2 regions of the Ochrobactrum sp. A-1 genome follow, and region 2 is predicted to be linked to the other one. Evidence: riboswitches for the same ligand, from Rfam matches in the RefSeq annotation. Region 2 holds a riboswitch; the other holds the start of a gene.
What was found. A riboswitch is a leader RNA that binds a small molecule or an ion and turns the genes downstream of it on or off. The one in region 2 is predicted to bind FMN.
Positions count from the first base shown of each region.

Region 1: it holds a riboswitch for FMN, as region 2 does, so the genes downstream of both, MKS82_RS20855 (6,7-dimethyl-8-ribityllumazine synthase) here and MKS82_RS14135 (DMT family transporter) in region 2, are expected to answer to the same signal.

Region 1 is NZ_JAKVQC010000007.1:618,476-627,045, forward strand. Features, by position in the region: gene MKS82_RS20825 (RlmE family RNA methyltransferase) at 1-73, shown strand, start outside; gene MKS82_RS20830 (DHA2 family efflux MFS transporter permease subunit) at 77-1,513, opposite strand; gene MKS82_RS20835 (ABC transporter ATP-binding protein) at 2,051-3,166, opposite strand; gene MKS82_RS20840 (carbohydrate ABC transporter permease) at 3,174-4,055, opposite strand; gene MKS82_RS20845 (carbohydrate ABC transporter permease) at 4,052-4,933, opposite strand; gene MKS82_RS20850 (ABC transporter substrate-binding protein) at 5,218-6,483, opposite strand; FMN riboswitch at 7,074-7,235, shown strand; gene MKS82_RS20855 (6,7-dimethyl-8-ribityllumazine synthase) at 7,312-7,788, shown strand; gene fdhD (formate dehydrogenase accessory sulfurtransferase FdhD) at 7,822-8,570, opposite strand, start outside.
Region 2 is NZ_JAKVQC010000004.1:940,497-949,066, reverse strand. Features, by position in the region: gene MKS82_RS14140 (acetoacetate--CoA ligase) at 1-1,795, opposite strand, end outside; FMN riboswitch at 2,046-2,198, shown strand; gene MKS82_RS14135 (DMT family transporter) at 2,333-3,205, shown strand; gene MKS82_RS14130 (acyltransferase family protein) at 3,228-4,364, opposite strand; gene MKS82_RS14125 (glutathione S-transferase family protein) at 4,479-5,117, opposite strand; tRNA gene MKS82_RS14120 (tRNA-Ala) at 5,213-5,288, opposite strand; gene MKS82_RS14115 (TIGR02300 family protein) at 5,514-5,903, opposite strand; gene aroA (3-phosphoshikimate 1-carboxyvinyltransferase) at 6,247-7,599, shown strand; gene cmk ((d)CMP kinase) at 7,596-8,240, shown strand; gene rpsA (30S ribosomal protein S1) at 8,455-8,570, shown strand, end outside.

The DNA.
Region 1 (8,570 bases), on a different contig from region 2:
TCATGTAAAGCCGCCGGCATCCCGCGCCGAATCTGTCGAGCTTTATCTGCTCGCTCGCGATTTTAAGGGCTAGGGTTTATTTTCCGGCGGAGGTGCTCGCAGCTTCAACAGCTGCGCGTTCTTTGCTGTGATGTTTCACGACAGTCGGAGCAGCAAGTTCCTTGCCTGCATCCGGCGCAAGTCGTGCAAACCACAGAAAAGCCATTGCAGAAACAGCAGCAACCACAAAGAAGCCGATGTGGAAGTCCACCAGTTCAAGATGGGCTCCACGTAGCGACGTACTGATTTCCAGGATACAGCCTGCGAGTGCCACCCCGATAGCAATAGAAACCTGCTGCGCCACTGCCGTGATTGGCGTCGCCTGACTTGTCTTTTCATCTGGTATTTCGGCAAAAGCCAGCGCATTGACACCAGTGAAGAACAATGAGCGCGCAAAACCTCCCACCAGCAAAAAGCCGATGATGACCCAGTAGGGTGTTGTCGGTGTGAACAAACCATTAATGGCAATGAAACAGGCTGAAATTAGAGACCCTGCCATCAGAGCGCGCCGGAAGCCGACACGGACAAAAATACGCTTTGCTCCGAATTTCATGCTGATAGCGCCAATCGCCGAAACGAAAGTCATCATACCCGACTGAAACGGTGTGAGACCAAAGCCAAGCTGAAACATCAATGGCAGCAGGAATGGAATAGCCCCGATCCCAAACCGGAAAATGCTGCCGCCGATGACTGCGGAACGAAATACCTGATTATCGAAAAGTTTCAGGTTCAGCAGCGGATCATCGGTTCTCCTCGCATGCTGAAGATAGAGAACCGTGCAGACAATACCGATTGCAAGAGTTGTAAAACCGACCGCAGGCGGCAAGGCTGGCAGGCTGACGACCGACAGTCCGAAGACAACGCCCGACATTGCGATCCCTGACAGAAAGAAGCCCGTCCAATCAAGGCGCTTTACGATGCGCTCGTCTGTGTCTGGCAGGAACCGCGTTGCGAACCAGATACCGACGAAACCGATCGGTACATTAATCAGGAAAATCCAATGCCAAGTAAGGAAAGTCGTGATAAAACCACCGACTGGTGGACCTACCAGCGGCCCGACCATTGCTGGAATCGTCAGCCACGCCATAGCTGACACAAGTTCACTGCGCGGAGTCGAACGGATAAGTACGAGACGGCCAACCGGTGTCATCATCGCACCGCCCATGCCCTGCAAAAACCGCGCAACGACGAAAGCAGTCAGTGAATTCGATGCAGCGCAGGCTACAGAACCAACCACGAATACCGCAATTGCAGTCCGGAAGACATTCTTGGCCCCGAAGCGATCAGCCATCCAGCCGCTGACGGGAATAAAAACTGCGAGCGCAACAAGGTAAGCGGTCAGCGCCAGCTTGAGCGCAATAGGGCTTGTACCGATGTCAGCAGCGATAGCGGGAAGCGACGTCGAGATCACGTTCGAATCCATCTGTTCCATGAACAGAGCTATGGCCAACACAAGGGGAATGATGCGATTCACGGTAATGTTCCGAAACAACGGATATGAAAGAACCGACTATCCTATGTAGCGCTGAGCTAAACATTGCTAGTCGAAACGGCGTCACATTGCGGTGAATGTGCGATAAAATCAGTAATTTATCACCATTTTGAGCCAAATATCCTTCTCGATGTAGAATCTGCCCAGTATCTCACGCCAGATTTCAGTCGTTCACATTTGCGTAAAACGGGGTTGCGCTTCCCGTAACAGCTTGTTACATTTCGTTACAGTTTCACGAGGCTTCGAACCGGGTGGGGGGCCGCTCCGGTTCAAGGAGGTAGGAAATGAACGATATTACAAGAACCGCCATCATCTATGGGATGATGATCATTTCACTCAACACTGCGCTTGCGGTTGGCCTTCTCGGGCTAGATTTCTTGCGTTAAAGTGTGCCCCTAAACAAAGTTTTTTGCCCTCCAGGCAGACATGAAGAAGAGCGCTTTCAATAAAATGGAAGCGCTCTTTTCGTTTCACGCAGCTTCCGCTCTCTTGGCAGAGGCTGCACTATGTACCTTATGATTAGAGAACTCTTTCCTGACTGCTCGGATCAAAGAAAACCGACTTATCCAGGTTGAATGCAAGCTGGGCTGACTGTCCTGCAGTAATGCGGGCATCCGCACGCAGCCGCGCCACGACATGCTTGCCACCCAAACGCGTGACGGCAAATGTATCCGATCCCGCTGGCTCAACAACATCGATCAGACAATCCCCTTCCACGACAGCGTCTGCATTGCGATCAGCTCCATCTAGATCGGTGAGTGCTTCAGGACGAATACCGAAGACAATATCCTTGCCTTCGTACGCGCCTAATCCGTGAGGCGCCGCCTTCAATGGCAGCTTCAGCGGCTCGTCCTCACCGCGCCCAAGATGAATCGCATAACCCGATCCGTTTTTTTCGACCCGCGCAGTCACCAGATTCATCGCTGGTGATCCCATGAAATCAGCAACGAACATGTTAGCCGGATTGTTGTAAATCTCGGCTGGAGTTCCGAATTGCTGCAAGATTCCATCCTTCAGAACCGCAATCTTGGTTGCCAAGGTCATTGCCTCGATCTGATCATGGGTTACATAAACGATCGTGGTCTTCATCCGGCTGTGCAGCCGTTTTATCTCAGTGCGCATGTCGACACGCAGCTTGGCATCGAGATTGGAAAGCGGTTCATCGAACAGGAAGACCTGAGGATTGCGCACCAGAGCGCGTCCCATGGCTACACGCTGACGTTGACCACCTGAAAGCTGGCTCGGCTTGCGGTCCAGCAGATGACCGATCTGCAGAATATCGGCAACTTCCTGAATAGCCTTGTCGCGTTCAGCCTTCGGAACCTTACGAATTTCCATACCAAAAGCGATATTCCCGGCAACTGTCATGTTCGGATAAAGCGCATAGGACTGAAAGACCATTGCAATATCGCGCTGCGACGGGTGCAAGCCGGAAACCGTCTTGCCATTGATGGCAATGTCACCAGACGTGATTGGTTCGAGCCCGGCGATAGTGTTCAGCAATGTTGATTTACCACAACCAGATGGGCCGACGAGGACGAGGAAACCGCCCTCGTCGATCTCGATATTAATATCCTTCAAAACCGAAACATTGCCGTAGGACTTGTAGAGGCCGGAAATTTTCAGAAAAGACATTTGCAACTTATCCCTTAACGGCACCGGACATCAGACCACGTACGAAATAGCGGCCAGAAACGATATAAACGATCAGCGTCGGCAGAGCCGCCAAGATGGCTCCTGCGAAGTGGACATTGTATTCTTTGACGCCGGTGGAAGAGGAAACCAGATTGTTGAGCGCAACCGTCATCGGCGTGGAATTCGCACCAGAGAAGGAAGCCCCGAACAGGAAGTCGTTCCAGATATTGGTGAACTGCCAGATCACGGACACTACGATGATCGGTCCTGAGGATGGCAGCAAAATACGCCAGAATATCTGGAAGAAGCTTGCTCCGTCTATTTGGGCAGCCCGAACCAGTTCTGTTGGGAAGGCTTCATAATAATTGCGGAAATAGAGCGTCGTAAATCCGATGCCATAAACCACATGCACGAGGATCAGTCCCCAGATCGTGCCAGCGATCCCCAGAAGACCAAGAACACGCGCCATCGGAATGAGCACGATCTGGAACGGAATAAAGCACGACAGAAGCAGCAGGCCGAAAAAGATGTTCGATCCACGAAATTGCCATTTGGTCAGGACGTAACCGTTCAACGCGCCGACAATGGTTGAGATTGCAACGGCTGGAACGACCATCAGGATCGAGTTGATGAAGAACGGCTTCAGCCCGGTGGGCTGAACCCCAATCTGAGCTGTCGACCAGGCAGATAGCCACGGATCAATGGTCCACTGCTGCGGCAGGTTCAACATCCCGCCCTGGCGGATTTCTTCAAGGGGTTTGAAGGAGTTAACCAGCATTACATAGAGCGGCAACAGATAGTAGAAAGCGAAGAGCAGTAGCGCAGTGTAGATCAGCGCACGCGTTAGCTTTCCACTGTTGATGGCATTGTCTTGCGACTGGGCGCTCATGACCGCGACCCTCCGCGAATTTCAGAGTAAAGATAAGGGATAATGATCGAGAAGATCATTGCAAGCATGATGATTGCAGATGATGCACCGATGCCCATCTGGTTGCGTGTGAAGGTGTAAGAATACATAAACGTCGCAGGCAATTCCGTGGCCTGGCCCGGCCCACCGCCGGTCAGCGCGATAACGAGATCATATGCCTTGATCGCCAGATGAGCGAGAACCACGAAAGCGGACAGGAAAACCGGACGCATCAACGGAATAATGATGCGGCGATAAATGGTCCCCGTGGATGCTCCATCAATCTGGGCCGCCTTGATGATTTCATTATCCACGCCGCGCAATCCTGCGAGGAACATCGCCATCACAAATCCGGAAGATTGCCATACGGCAGCAATCACCAGACAGTAAATTGCCATGGTATTGCTCTTGATCCAGTTGAAGGAGAAACTCTCCCAACCCCATAAATGCATTGTATTTTCCAGACCAATGCCCGGATCGAGAAACCACTTCCATGCCGTACCAGTGACGATGAAAGACAGCGCCATCGGATAGAGATAGATCGGGCGCAGAATGCCTTCACCGCGAATCTTCTGGTCAAGGAGGATTGCGAGAAATAGTCCGATAACCGAACAGATGATGATGTAGAGCGATGCAAAGATTGCCAGATTGGTGATCGCACGCCACCAGTGCGGCAAAGCCCAAAGTTTGGTGTAGTTCGTGAGACCGACGAAACCATACGATGGTAACATTCGACTATTGGTTAGCGAAAGAACACCTGTATAGATGATGAAACCATAGACAAACACGAGCACTATCAGAAAGCTCGGTCCCAGAACCAGCTTTGGCACCAGTTCCTGTAATCGGCTGTTACGCTGCATATTTGCGTCACCCTGTTCACGCCGCCGGAAACCAGGCCAATTATCTGGCGAAGGATCCGGACATCGGTTTGATTGGCAATCCGGTGCTATTCTATGACACGCAACCGAATGCACTTAATAAGCTCGGCCTGCTGCAATTTCCGATGGAAACATGCAGACCTAAATCATGCAATTGTTGTTTTGATTTCTGGCCGTTGCTGCCAGCACTTTAAAATGCGCGCCCATATTCAGAACGCCTGGAATGAAAAGCGTCCGGGAAGAATATCCCGGACGCCCATATGCTGTTACTTGGCAGCTTCGACAGCCGACACGAGTTCCTTGACGGCATCTTCCGAAGAAAGCTGACCGTTAAACTGGCGTGTTACAACGTCATAGATCGCGTTCTTGACTGCAGCCGGATTAGCATAGCCATGGGCCATGGAGCCCAGCATCGTGCCCTTTTCACTCGCTTCCTTTTCGTCGGCGATAGCCTTCTTACCGCAAGCATCGAAGTCAGTGTCCGGTACGTCGGTGCGCGCCGGAGCAGATCCCTTCACCACATTAAAGGCCGACTGGAATGTCGGGCTTTCAATCGCCGAGGCCATTTCAAGCTGCGCTGGAACCTTGTCTTCCGAGACCTTGAACATAGCGAACATATCGGAATTGAAGGTGATAGCGCCCTGCGTACCCGGATAGCGCATGCAGACAAAATCCTCGCCCGGCTTCTTGCCAGCCTTGATGAATTCGCCCTTTGCCCAATCGCCCATGAACTGAAGACCAGCTTTGCCTTCAATGACCATAGCGGAAGCGAGGTTCCAATCGCGACCGGAGAAATTGTCATCAACGTAGGACCGCAACTTCGTCATACGGTCGAAAGCCTCCTTCATCGTATCGCTGCCGAGAGTTGCAGGGTCGAGATCGATGAAAGCTTTCTTATAAAAGTCGGTGCCATAAGACAGGACGACCGCATCAAAAATGGTCGCGTCCTGCCAAGGCTGTCCACCATGAGCGATCGGCGTGATGCCCTGCTCCTTGAATTTATCGAGCAAAGCGATCAATTCATCCCAGTTGGCAGGTTCCTTGCCGCCAGCCTTGTCGAGTGCCGCCTTATTGATCCACATCCAATTGGTGGAGTGAACATTGACCGGAGCAGCGATCCAGTGGCCATCATATTTGGCGAATTCCTGCAAAGGAGCCGGGATGACCTTTTCCCAACCTTCCTTGTTAGCAACCTCATCGAGGTTGCCAAGGGCACCCTGCTCCGCCCAGTCGCGAATGTCGAAGCCAAGCATCTGCACCGCCGTCGGCGCATTGCCCGCTGTGACGCGCGCACGCAGCACTGTCATAGCTTCCGTACCGCCACCACCGGCAACCGGCATATCGGTCCAACTGATACCCTTCTTTTCAAGATCTTTCTTGAGAACCTCGAGAGCCGCAGCTTCACCGCCAGCGGTCCACCAGTGCAGAACTTCAACATTCTGCTTGTCCTGCGCGTTGGCAACAGGGGCCATTCCGGCGAGCAAAGCACAGGCGGCCGTACCCATCGCAGCGAGCTTCAAAAGTTTATGCATGTCTACCTCCCGTAGAAACAAACGAAACCATAACTATCGGATATCCGGACAAGCCATTGCTTCTCCATGGTAATCCGTCTCGTCATTCCCATCCGCACCTCCTCGGCACGGACCCAGAACCGGCTGCTCCAAACAGCTGACCCCGCTATTTAATGCCGCAATACGATGCGAAAGCATCTGCTTTCACCTGTGCTCGGCCATCCTTCACGACGTTTTCCTGAAATCCTCCATCCCACTCATACGCCGCTTCAGCACAATTGACAACGTTGTCTTTCATGGATGCGAAATATCCGCAAGACAAGATGTGACCATAGGATAGGCTCATAACCCGCCAGGGTGTCAATATCCCTTGATTGATAAAATCGGTGAAATTTAATCGATTAGAATCAAAAAACGAATTTCCATCGGAAAAGATCTTATAAATTAACCACTTAGCCTCAACGAAGTGCTCTGCATCGCACTTCCTGTTGCATTGCACCCTCAATATGCCCTCTTCAACCTGAAAAATCGGAGACAGAAATCCTCCTCAATTCACTGGACAAGCGTGTTACGAGAGCATAGTTTCGCGGCGCTTGCACAATGGTGTGCGGGCTTGTTCTCGGGGCGGGGTGAAACTCCCCACCGGCGGTATGAAACGAACGTTTCGAGCCCGCGAGCGCCTGTACAGAGGCCGATTCGGCTTCAGTTCAGGGTCAGCAGATCCGGTGAGATGCCGGGGCCGACGGTTAAAGTCCGGATGGAAGAGAGCGATTGAGCGTCAGGATCATGCCCTTGGGCATTATCTATGCGTTCTTTTGTGCGCCCTGATTCTAGTTTCGCGAGGAACCTATGAACCAGAGCTATCCGAACAAAACTTCATTCAAGATTGCATTCATTCAAGCCCGCTGGCATGCTGATATTGTCGACGAAGCCCGCAAGAGCTTTGTCGCGGAACTATCAGCGAAAGCTGGCACTAGCGTGGAAGTGGAAATCTTCGACGTTCCTGGTGCCTATGAAATCCCTCTCCATGCCAAAACCCTCGCCAAGACCGGCCAGTATGCGGCCATCATCGGCGCGGCGTTGGTCGTAGACGGTGGCATTTATCGGCATGATTTCGTGGCAACTGCCGTTATCGACGGCATGATGCAAGTCGGCCTTGAGACTGAAGTTCCGGTTCTCAGCGTCGTCCTGACGCCGCATCATTTCCATGAAAGCAAGGAGCACCATGACTTCTTCCATGCCCACTTCAAGGTGAAAGGCGTGGAAGCAGCCAATGCGGCGTTACAACTCATTAGCGAACGCAGCCGTATAGCGGCCCTCGCATAAAGATGTTCAGACCGGCCTTATTGTAGAGGCCGGTCATTCTCCGACGATGCGTTCTCCGTGAGCATAAACGTCGAACTCACCGCCTCGCACCAACGCAACAAGTGTCAGATTCGATTCCAGAGCTGTCCGAATGGCAAGTGCCGTCGGAGCAGAGATCGCCGCCAGAACCGGCGCTCCAAACATGACTGCCTTCTGCACCATTTCGACCGATACACGGCTGGTGATTGCAACGATCCCGCTTTCCGGCGAGGAACCGATACGCGAGACGGCACCGACGAGTTTATCCAAAGCATTGTGACGCCCAACGTCCTCACGCACAGCTATGAGGCCCCCACGTGGAACATAGAAACCCGCAGCATGAACCGCATGGGTTTGCGCATTCAGCAGTTGTCCTTCCGCAAGCGACGAGATAGCCATTGAGATATCGCGCGGGGCAAATTTTCGGCTATTCTCGCTGAGCGCCCCAAGCGGCCGCAGAGCGTGTTCGATGGAATCTATCCCGCAGAGACCACATCCGACTGGACCGGCCATAAATCTGCGTCGCGCTGCAAGTCTCTGCTCAGGGCGTTCGGACAGTCTGATCTGAACGTCAATGCCTTTCTCAAAGGCTACCACCTCAACCGCTTCTATCTCCGAAACATGATCGACGATATTCTCGGTAAGAGTGAAACCGATCGCGAAGTCCTCAAGATTGTCAGGAGTAGCCATCATCACGGCTTGCGTTGAGCCGTTATAGCTTACTGCCACCGGTACTTCTTCCGGTACAATGCGTATACCCTCAT
Region 2 (8,570 bases):
TGCGGATTTTGATCTTGATCCGCGCCTTGAGGTCGTCGTCCAGCGCCACACCTTCCGCGAGCCGCACGAACAGCACCACCCGCACATCCTTGTCCCAATCCTGCCCGATGCAGAGCGCCTCGGCGATCTCCGGCATCTGCTCGACCTGATTATAAATCTCCGCCGTACCGATACGCACGCCGCCGGGATTGAGCGTCGCATCCGAACGACCATGGATGACGATGCCATCATGCTTGGTCCATTCGGCAAAATCGCCGTGGCACCAGATATTGTCGAAACGCTCGAAATAGGCGGCCTGATATTTAGCACCCTCGGGATCGTTCCAGAATTGCAGCGGCATGCAGGGGAATGCCCTGGTGCAGACCAGTTCGCCTTTTTCACCGCGCACCGGCTTGCCATCGTCGTTCCAGACATCGACGGCCATGCCAAGGCCAGCGCCCTGAATTTCACCCAGCCAGACCGGTTCGGTCGGAACGCCCAGCACAAAGCAGGACACAATATCCGTACCGCCGGAAATGGACGCAAGATGCACATTGGGTTTGATCGCCTCATAGACGAAGGCAAAGCCTTCCGGCGATAGCGGCGAGCCGGTCGAGGAGACGGTACGCAGTGCCGACAGATCATGCGTTTCGCCGGGTTTCAATCCGGCTTTCAAAACGGCGTCGATGAATTTCGCCGACGTACCGAAATAGGTCATGCCTTCGGCGGCGGCATAATCGAACAGCACATTGCCATCAGGATAGAAGGGCGAGCCGTCATAAAGCAGCAATGTGGCACCGGAGGCGATGCCCGACGCAAGCCAGTTCCACATCATCCAGCCGCATGTGGTGAAATAGAAGAAACGGTCGCCGTCGCGAATATCGGCGTGCAAACGGTGTTCCTTCAGGTGCTGCAGCAGCACGCCGCCAGCCCGGTGCACGATGCATTTCGGTATGCCCGTCGTGCCGGAAGAAAACAGGATATAAAGCGGATGATCGAAGGGGAGCCGCGTGAATTCCACGTCCCTGGCGTTGAACGGTTCCAGAGCCGCGTAAAGCGCAATGCCCTTTTCCGCCTTGTCGGCGACGGCTTCCGCTTCACCAAGATAGGTAACGATAACCGCACGCTTCAGCCCCGGCAGTTTTGCCGTCACTTCAGCAACCTTGTCGGCAACGTCGATGCGCTTGCCATTATACCAGTAGCCATCGCAGGCGAAAAAGAGCTTCGGTTCGATCTGGCCGAAACGATCCAGTACACCCTGCGCACCAAAGTCCGGCGAACAGGAAGACCATACCGCGCCGATGGACGAAGCGGCCAGCATCAGGGCCACCGCCTCGGGCATATTGGGCATCATGCCCGCCACACGGTCGCCCGGCTGAACACCCTCCGCCAGCATGAATTGCTGCAGCTTCGAGACCAGCGCATGAAGATCGTCCCATGTCAGGCGGCGCTCGACCTTGTCCTCACCGCGAAAGACGATGGCTTCCTCTCCGCCGTGATGACGCAACAGGTTTTCGGCAAAGTTGAGCCGCGCCTCGGGGAAGAATTTCGCCTCGCGCATATGGCCTTTATCGATGAGGGCCACGTTGCCACGCTCACCGATAACCTCGCAGAAATCCCATACCAGCTGCCAGAACCCGGCGCGATCCTCGACAGACCAGCGATGCAGCGCGGCATAATCCGGCGAGCTCAAGCCCGTGCGCTGTTCTGCACGAATGCGGAATTGTTCCAGATTGCTGGCGGCAATGCGTCCCGCATCCGGTTGCCACAGCGGATGGTCATGCGAAAACTGCGTGGGGACTGCGTTGGTGCTCATCATTCCTCCCAGAACCATGCGGAGCCAGACCCTCTCCCGATCAACTCCGTCACGAGTTTCTAAAAGAGAGTTTCCGATACGTCCATGCTTTTCCCATGGATGGCCCATCAAAGGAACCGTATTGCCCGCACCCAATTGTGATTGCCGGACAAACAGGCTGAACCTACTGTGCATCTTGCTTTATGGGAAAGCGTAACCTAACTACAGCCCGCGCCGGAAGCATCCTGATGCCTTTCGACGCAAAGAAATATCCAGTTCTCAGGGCGGGGCGAAACTCCCCACCGGCGGTAACGGGTGAAACACCCGAAGCCCGCGAGCGCCTGACACGGCAAACGTGACAGGGTCAGCAGATTCGGTGCAAATCCGAAGCCGACGGTCATAGTCCGGATGAGAGAGAACGAGGTTGGAATCATGCTCGGCTGAGCGGCTTGCCGTCTTCGTCTTGCAGTTTTTCTTCCCGTACCCTGAGGTAACAGGCTTAAAAAAGGGACGAAACCGTTGAGCCAACTTGCCTCTACCCCAACTTTGAAACCCACCGTGCGCGGAGCAGCACTGATGGTTGCGGCCTGTTCGGCCTATGCCGCCGTCAATGTCGCCACCCAATGGGCCGGAACACGCACCGGCATTCCATCCGTCATCATCGCCTTCTGGCAATATGTGATCGCGCTGGTGCTGACCTTGCCCCTGCTCGTTCGCGATGGCGCGAGAACCTTACGCACCAGCCATTTCGGTCTTCACGTCATTCGCGTCGCGCTGGCTGCCGCTGGCGTACAGGTCTGGATTTACGCTCTGACCCATGTGCCGATCTGGCAGGTGGTCGCCCTGTCCATGACCTCACCCTTCTTCGTCATCCTGTGTGCACGACTGTTTCTGCGGGAAAAGGTCACGCCAACACGCCTGATGACCACATTCACCGGATTTGTCGGAGCCTTGATCATCATCGCACCCTGGTCGGATTCCTATACGGTCTATTCACTGCTGCCCGTCCTCGCCGCGGCACTTTGGGCGGGATATTCGGTGATGACCAAATATCTGACCCGTTTCGAAAAGCCTGCCAGCATTTCGGCCTATATGCTGGTGCTTCTCACGCCCATCAACGCTGCCCTTTGGCTGGCGTCCGGCTTGGGCATGTCCGCAATCACCGCACCGACCATCGAAATCTGGTCCATATTGGTCATCATCGGCGCTTTCACGGCTCTGGCACAATATTTCCAGACGGCAGCCTATGCGGTGGCGGACGCTGTCTACCTGCAGCCGTTCGACGATCTGAGGCTGCCGATCAACGTGATTTTCGGCTGGATCGTGTTTGCTGCCACGCCAAGCATCAATTTCTGGCCGGGAGTTGTCCTGATCGTTGGTGCATCGCTCTATCTGATGCGTCAGGATAGCGGCACGACGCGCACCGCCTGATCAAGCCGGTGAAGATACCTGCCTATCGGGAGACGTGCAGGCTGTCTCTCGCAGCCTCAGAAAATTCACCTGGGCTTTCGAACCTGCCGGCCCAGAGATCGATCCGCAACACCAGCCAGCGGTGCACGGGATTCTCGAACAGGTGATAGGCGGCAACCGCCGTCACCACGCTGGCAAGGGCAGCTCCGCCTATGATCAGGACCGCGCCCGTCGTCGTCTCGCCCCATCGCTCCGGGACAATTCTGAAAAACATCATCCCGACCAGCGGATGAAGAATGAAGATACCGAAGCTGTAACGGGAAAGTTTTGCCAGCGCGCGCCACTGCAGCGGCGTATAGATGCCCTGGCTGGACGCGAGATAGAACACATAGATGCCAGCATAAACGAATGCCAGCCGCCAGGGACCCTCGAGCGTATTGGGTTCATCCGGCCCGTTTCCCGGATGATAGGACACAAAGACGATCAGGCAGACGGCAAGCAATATCCTGATTGCAGCGGCCGGCATCGCAGGGTGTGTTCGCCTTGCAAGCCACATGCCGAAGAGAAAGGATGGCAGCACCCTGAAAACACCGACATTGGATATTTGAATGCGGGTAAGCGACAATACACCAAGCTTATGTGCCAAATATTCGCCGCCGATGGTAGCGACGATTACGCCGACAAGAACCCAACTCCCGAAACGACGGCACAGGATGTCGAACAGCGGAAAAGCCAGATACATGGCGAAAAGGGCACTCAGAGACCAACTGACATAATTGTAGGAGGCCGTGCTGCCCAACCCCCAGTTATGGACCAGCAGCAATTGTGTCAGCCCATCGCGCCAACTTGTGCTGGGAGGGACCAGAGGATGCAGGACTCCAGCTACCGTCAGGGCCGACAGGAGCGCAAAACAAGAGAACGCCACCAGGTGCAGCGGGTAAATCCGTGCCAACCGCTTTCCGACGAAAGCCGCGTAACGGGGCCAATTCCAGAGATAATTTCGTCGTCGTGCCAGAAACAATCCTGAGACAATAAAAAAGACATCGGTAAAATAAGCAAAACTTAATATAAAATCATTCAGTATCTCATTGTTCACCGGAATACGGAAAGAAAAATGAAAGACGGCGATTCCTACACATAATAAAAACCGTAATCCGTCGAAATCAGACAGCCTGTTCATTCAAAATAGCGCTGATAAATTACTTCGATTAAATTCTATTTATCAATTTTGGGGGAGTTGTCGAGCGCAACTTTGGCGTGAAGTCCGCCGAACGCGAGAATTTCGATGTTTGCATCAGTCTGCGGCAGCGAAATGTTCCATCTGGTCGTTATAGGCTTTCTGGAATGCAGGCCGCGCCATGGCGCGTTCGACATAGGCCCGGCAGACCGGATGCTGGGTCAGGCCGTCAAAATGATCAACGAGACGCAACACGTCGGCCATCAGAATATCGGCAACCGAAAATTGCTCCGTCAGCCATTCGCGGCCTGATAGCGCCTGTTCCATATGCCCCAGCCGACCGGCCAGAAAACTGTCCATGAGCTGGCGCCCCGGTGTCTGCTCCTCATCGCCGGTGAATTTATAAAGGGCGAGCGGCAAGGCGGCCATTTCTACCGAATTCAGTGCGGCAAAGAGCCATTGTATGACCTCGTTTCGCACCCTCGGATCAGGCGGCAACAGCACGTCGCTCTTTTCGGCGATATGCAGCAGGATGGCACCGCTTTCGAAAATCGACATATCGCCGTCGATCAGCCATGGCACCTGCCCGAACGGCTGATGGGTGAAATGCTCGGGCCCGCGGGTCTTGAACGGCACACCTTCGACGCGATACGGTAGCCCGGCTTCTTCCAGCGCCCAGCGCACGCGAAGATCGCGGACGAAGCCGCGCGGCATTTTGGGAACCCAGTCGAATGTCGCCAATATCATTTCTGTCATGGGAAACGACATAGCGCGCATGCAGACTTTGTCCAACGACGGTTATCGCGCCAACCGACGTGCTGAATGTTCAGGCTTTATTGGGAAGGAAAATTTGGTGGAGCCAAGCGGGATCGAACCGCTGACCTCCTGCATGCCATGCAGGCGCTCTCCCAGCTGAGCTATGGCCCCATCAGACCTCTTTCGAGGCACATCAGGCAAGACTTGCTGCCCGGTGTGGCGGCTTATTAAATGGCGTTCGTCAGAAGATCAAGAGCTAAATCGCAACTCTTTTCACATCTGCCAAAAATAATTCACAGATCGTACCGAAGTCCCATCTGGGGTGCGCTCCAAACGCAACGAGGCGACCCGAAGGTCGCCTCGCAAAAAGCATCAGGTCTTGATCTGCGTAACAGATCAGCCTTCTTCGTCTTCACCGCCGACGCCGCCGCCGAGAATGCCCGACATGTCGTCGTCCTCGTCTTCCTCTTCTTCGAGGAAGGTGTCTTCATCGTCGTCGCCGAGATCGACATCGTCGTCGTCCATATCCGGCAGATCGTCGCCACCGCCCTTGGTTTCGTCGTCGGCATCCTCGAGCGAGACGAATTCCGGCTTTTCGAGTGCCGTATCCAGTTCTTCCTCTTCGGTTTCCTCTTCGACAACACGGCTTTCAAGCGTGGAATCGAAATAAGAGCGCGGATAGGAAATGCCGGTGTAAGGCGAAACGATCGGATCGCGATTGAGATCGTAAAATTTCTTGCCCGTTTCCGGGTCGATACGCTTGGTACCAAGTTCAGCTTTTGCCACGTCTAGCCTCGTTAATTTACACGGGGACACAAATTCATAAAATCGCGCCAGAATGCCTGCTTTGAAGCATATAGCCCATCACCATGCTGTTCACTGAGCCATATGGCAAGGGGCAAGTCTTAAGCGCGTTTATATTGTTGTCCGGTGCATAAACGCAATTTGGCGCGTTTGTCAAAGCCAAACGCAAAGGGATAAGCAGACTCTTGGCTCTCCCTCCTGGTTATGGGTGTCGCCCGCGCCGCGTATTCGCGGATGACCGCACAATATTACTATGCTAGGGAAGCCCCGCTTATCTCTCAATCCCGGCGCGTGTCCGCGCCAAAAATGTGACTGTGAAAAATCCATGTCCCATTCTGCATCCCCGAAACCAGCAACCGCCCGCCGCTCGGAGGCACTCACGGGCGAAATCCGCATTCCGGGCGACAAGTCCATCTCGCATCGCTCCTTCATGTTCGGCGGTCTTGCATCGGGTGAAACCCGCATCACCGGCCTTTTGGAAGGTGAAGACGTCATCAATACCGGTCGCGCCATGCAGGCCATGGGCGCGAAAATCCGCAAGGATGGCGATGTCTGGATCATCAATGGCGTCGGCAATGGCTGCCTGTTGCAGCCCGAAGCAGCGCTCGATTTCGGCAATGCCGGAACAGGTGCGCGCCTCACCATGGGCCTTGTCGGCACCTATGACATGAAAACCTCCTTTATCGGCGACGCCTCGCTGACCTCGCGCCCCATGGGCCGCGTACTCAATCCGCTGCGCGAAATGGGCGTTCAGGTGGAAGCAGCCGAAGGCGACCGCATGCCGCTGACGCTGATCGGCCCCAGGACGGCCAATCCAATCACCTATCGCGTGCCGATGGCGTCCGCGCAGGTGAAGTCCGCCGTGCTGCTCGCCGGTCTCAACACGCCGGGCGTCACCACCGTCATCGAGCCGGTCATGACCCGCGACCATACGGAAAAGATGCTGCAGGGCTTTGGCGCAGATCTTTCGGTTGAAACCGACAAGGATGGCGTGCGCCATATCCGCATCACCGGCCAGGGCAAGCTTACCGGCCAGACCATCGACGTGCCGGGGGATCCGTCCTCGACGGCCTTCCCGTTGGTCGCCGCCCTTCTGGTCGAAGGTTCGGACGTTACCATCCACAACGTGCTGATGAATCCGACCCGTACCGGCCTGATCCTGACGCTACAGGAAATGGGCGCCGATATCGAAGTGCTCAATGCCCGTCTTGCTGGCGGCGAGGATGTCGCCGATCTTCACGTGAAAGCATCGAAGCTCAAGGGCGTTGTCGTTCCGCCGGAACGCGCGCCATCGATGATCGACGAATATCCGGTTCTGGCGATTGCCGCCTCCTTCGCGGAAGGCGAAACCGTGATGGACGGCCTGGACGAGCTGCGCGTCAAGGAATCGGATCGTCTGGCAGCCGTTGCACGGGGCCTTGAAGCCAATGGCGTCGATTGCACCGAAGGCGAGATGTCGCTGACGGTCCGCGGCCGCCCCGACGGCAAGGGACTGGGGGGCGGTACGGTCGCAACCCATCTCGATCACCGCATCGCGATGAGCTTCCTCGTCATGGGCCTTGCATCGGAAAAGCCGGTGACGGTTGACGACAGCACCATGATCGCCACGTCCTTCCCCGAATTCATGGATATGATGCCGAGACTGGGCGCAAAGATCGAGCTGAGCGACGCGCAATGACGCCGTTTATTGTCGCTATCGACGGACCGGCCGCCTCGGGCAAGGGAACTCTTGCCCGGCGCATCGCCATTCACTACGGCATGCCGCATCTGGATACGGGGCTGACCTATCGCGCCGTCGCCAAGGCGCTGATCGACAAGGGACTGCCGCTCGACGATGAGGCCGTGGCGGCTGACGTCGCGCTGAACCTCGATCTGCGCGAGATGGACAAGGCGGTGCTTTCCGCTCATGCAATCGGCGAGGCTGCGTCGAAGGTTGCGGTCATGCCGAAGGTCCGGCGGGCGCTCGTCGAAGCGCAACGCAATTTCGCCAATGCCCTGCCCTCGAGCGTGCTTGACGGGCGCGATATTGGCACCGTCGTCTGTCCCGCTGCGGCCATAAAGCTTTTCGTCACGGCTTCGCCGGAAGTACGCGCCGAGCGTCGCTTTGAAGAGATCGTGGCGCGCGGCGAAAAGGCAGATTTCGCGGAAATCCTCGCTGACCTCAGGAAGCGCGACGAACGCGACACGAACCGCATCGATTCTCCACTGAAGCCTGCTGAAGACGCGCACTTGCTAGATACGAGCGAAATGAGTATAGAAGCGGCATTTCTGGCCGCAAAAAAGCTGATCGATCACGCTTTGGCGCAGCATCGGGGATGAATCCGGCAAGTTTTATGCTTTTCGGATCTCATTACGCCTCGAAAAGCTGGATTATCGTGAGTTCGGACCTATATAGGCTGCACTCATACTGAAAAGCCTGACTTCGCGTTCCACGCGCCGGTTGTCTGCAAAGACGGGGCCGAAGTCTGGCATAACGCAACACTAACCCCCGGCGCCGCATCCGATGAACTTTCCGGATGCACCAGGAGTATTCATGTCAGAATTCAATCCAACCCTCGCAGACTTCGAGTCGCTGCTGGCGGAATCCTTTGCAACGAACGACCTTGCTGAAGGTTATGTCGTCAAGGGCCGCATCGTAGCCATTGAAAA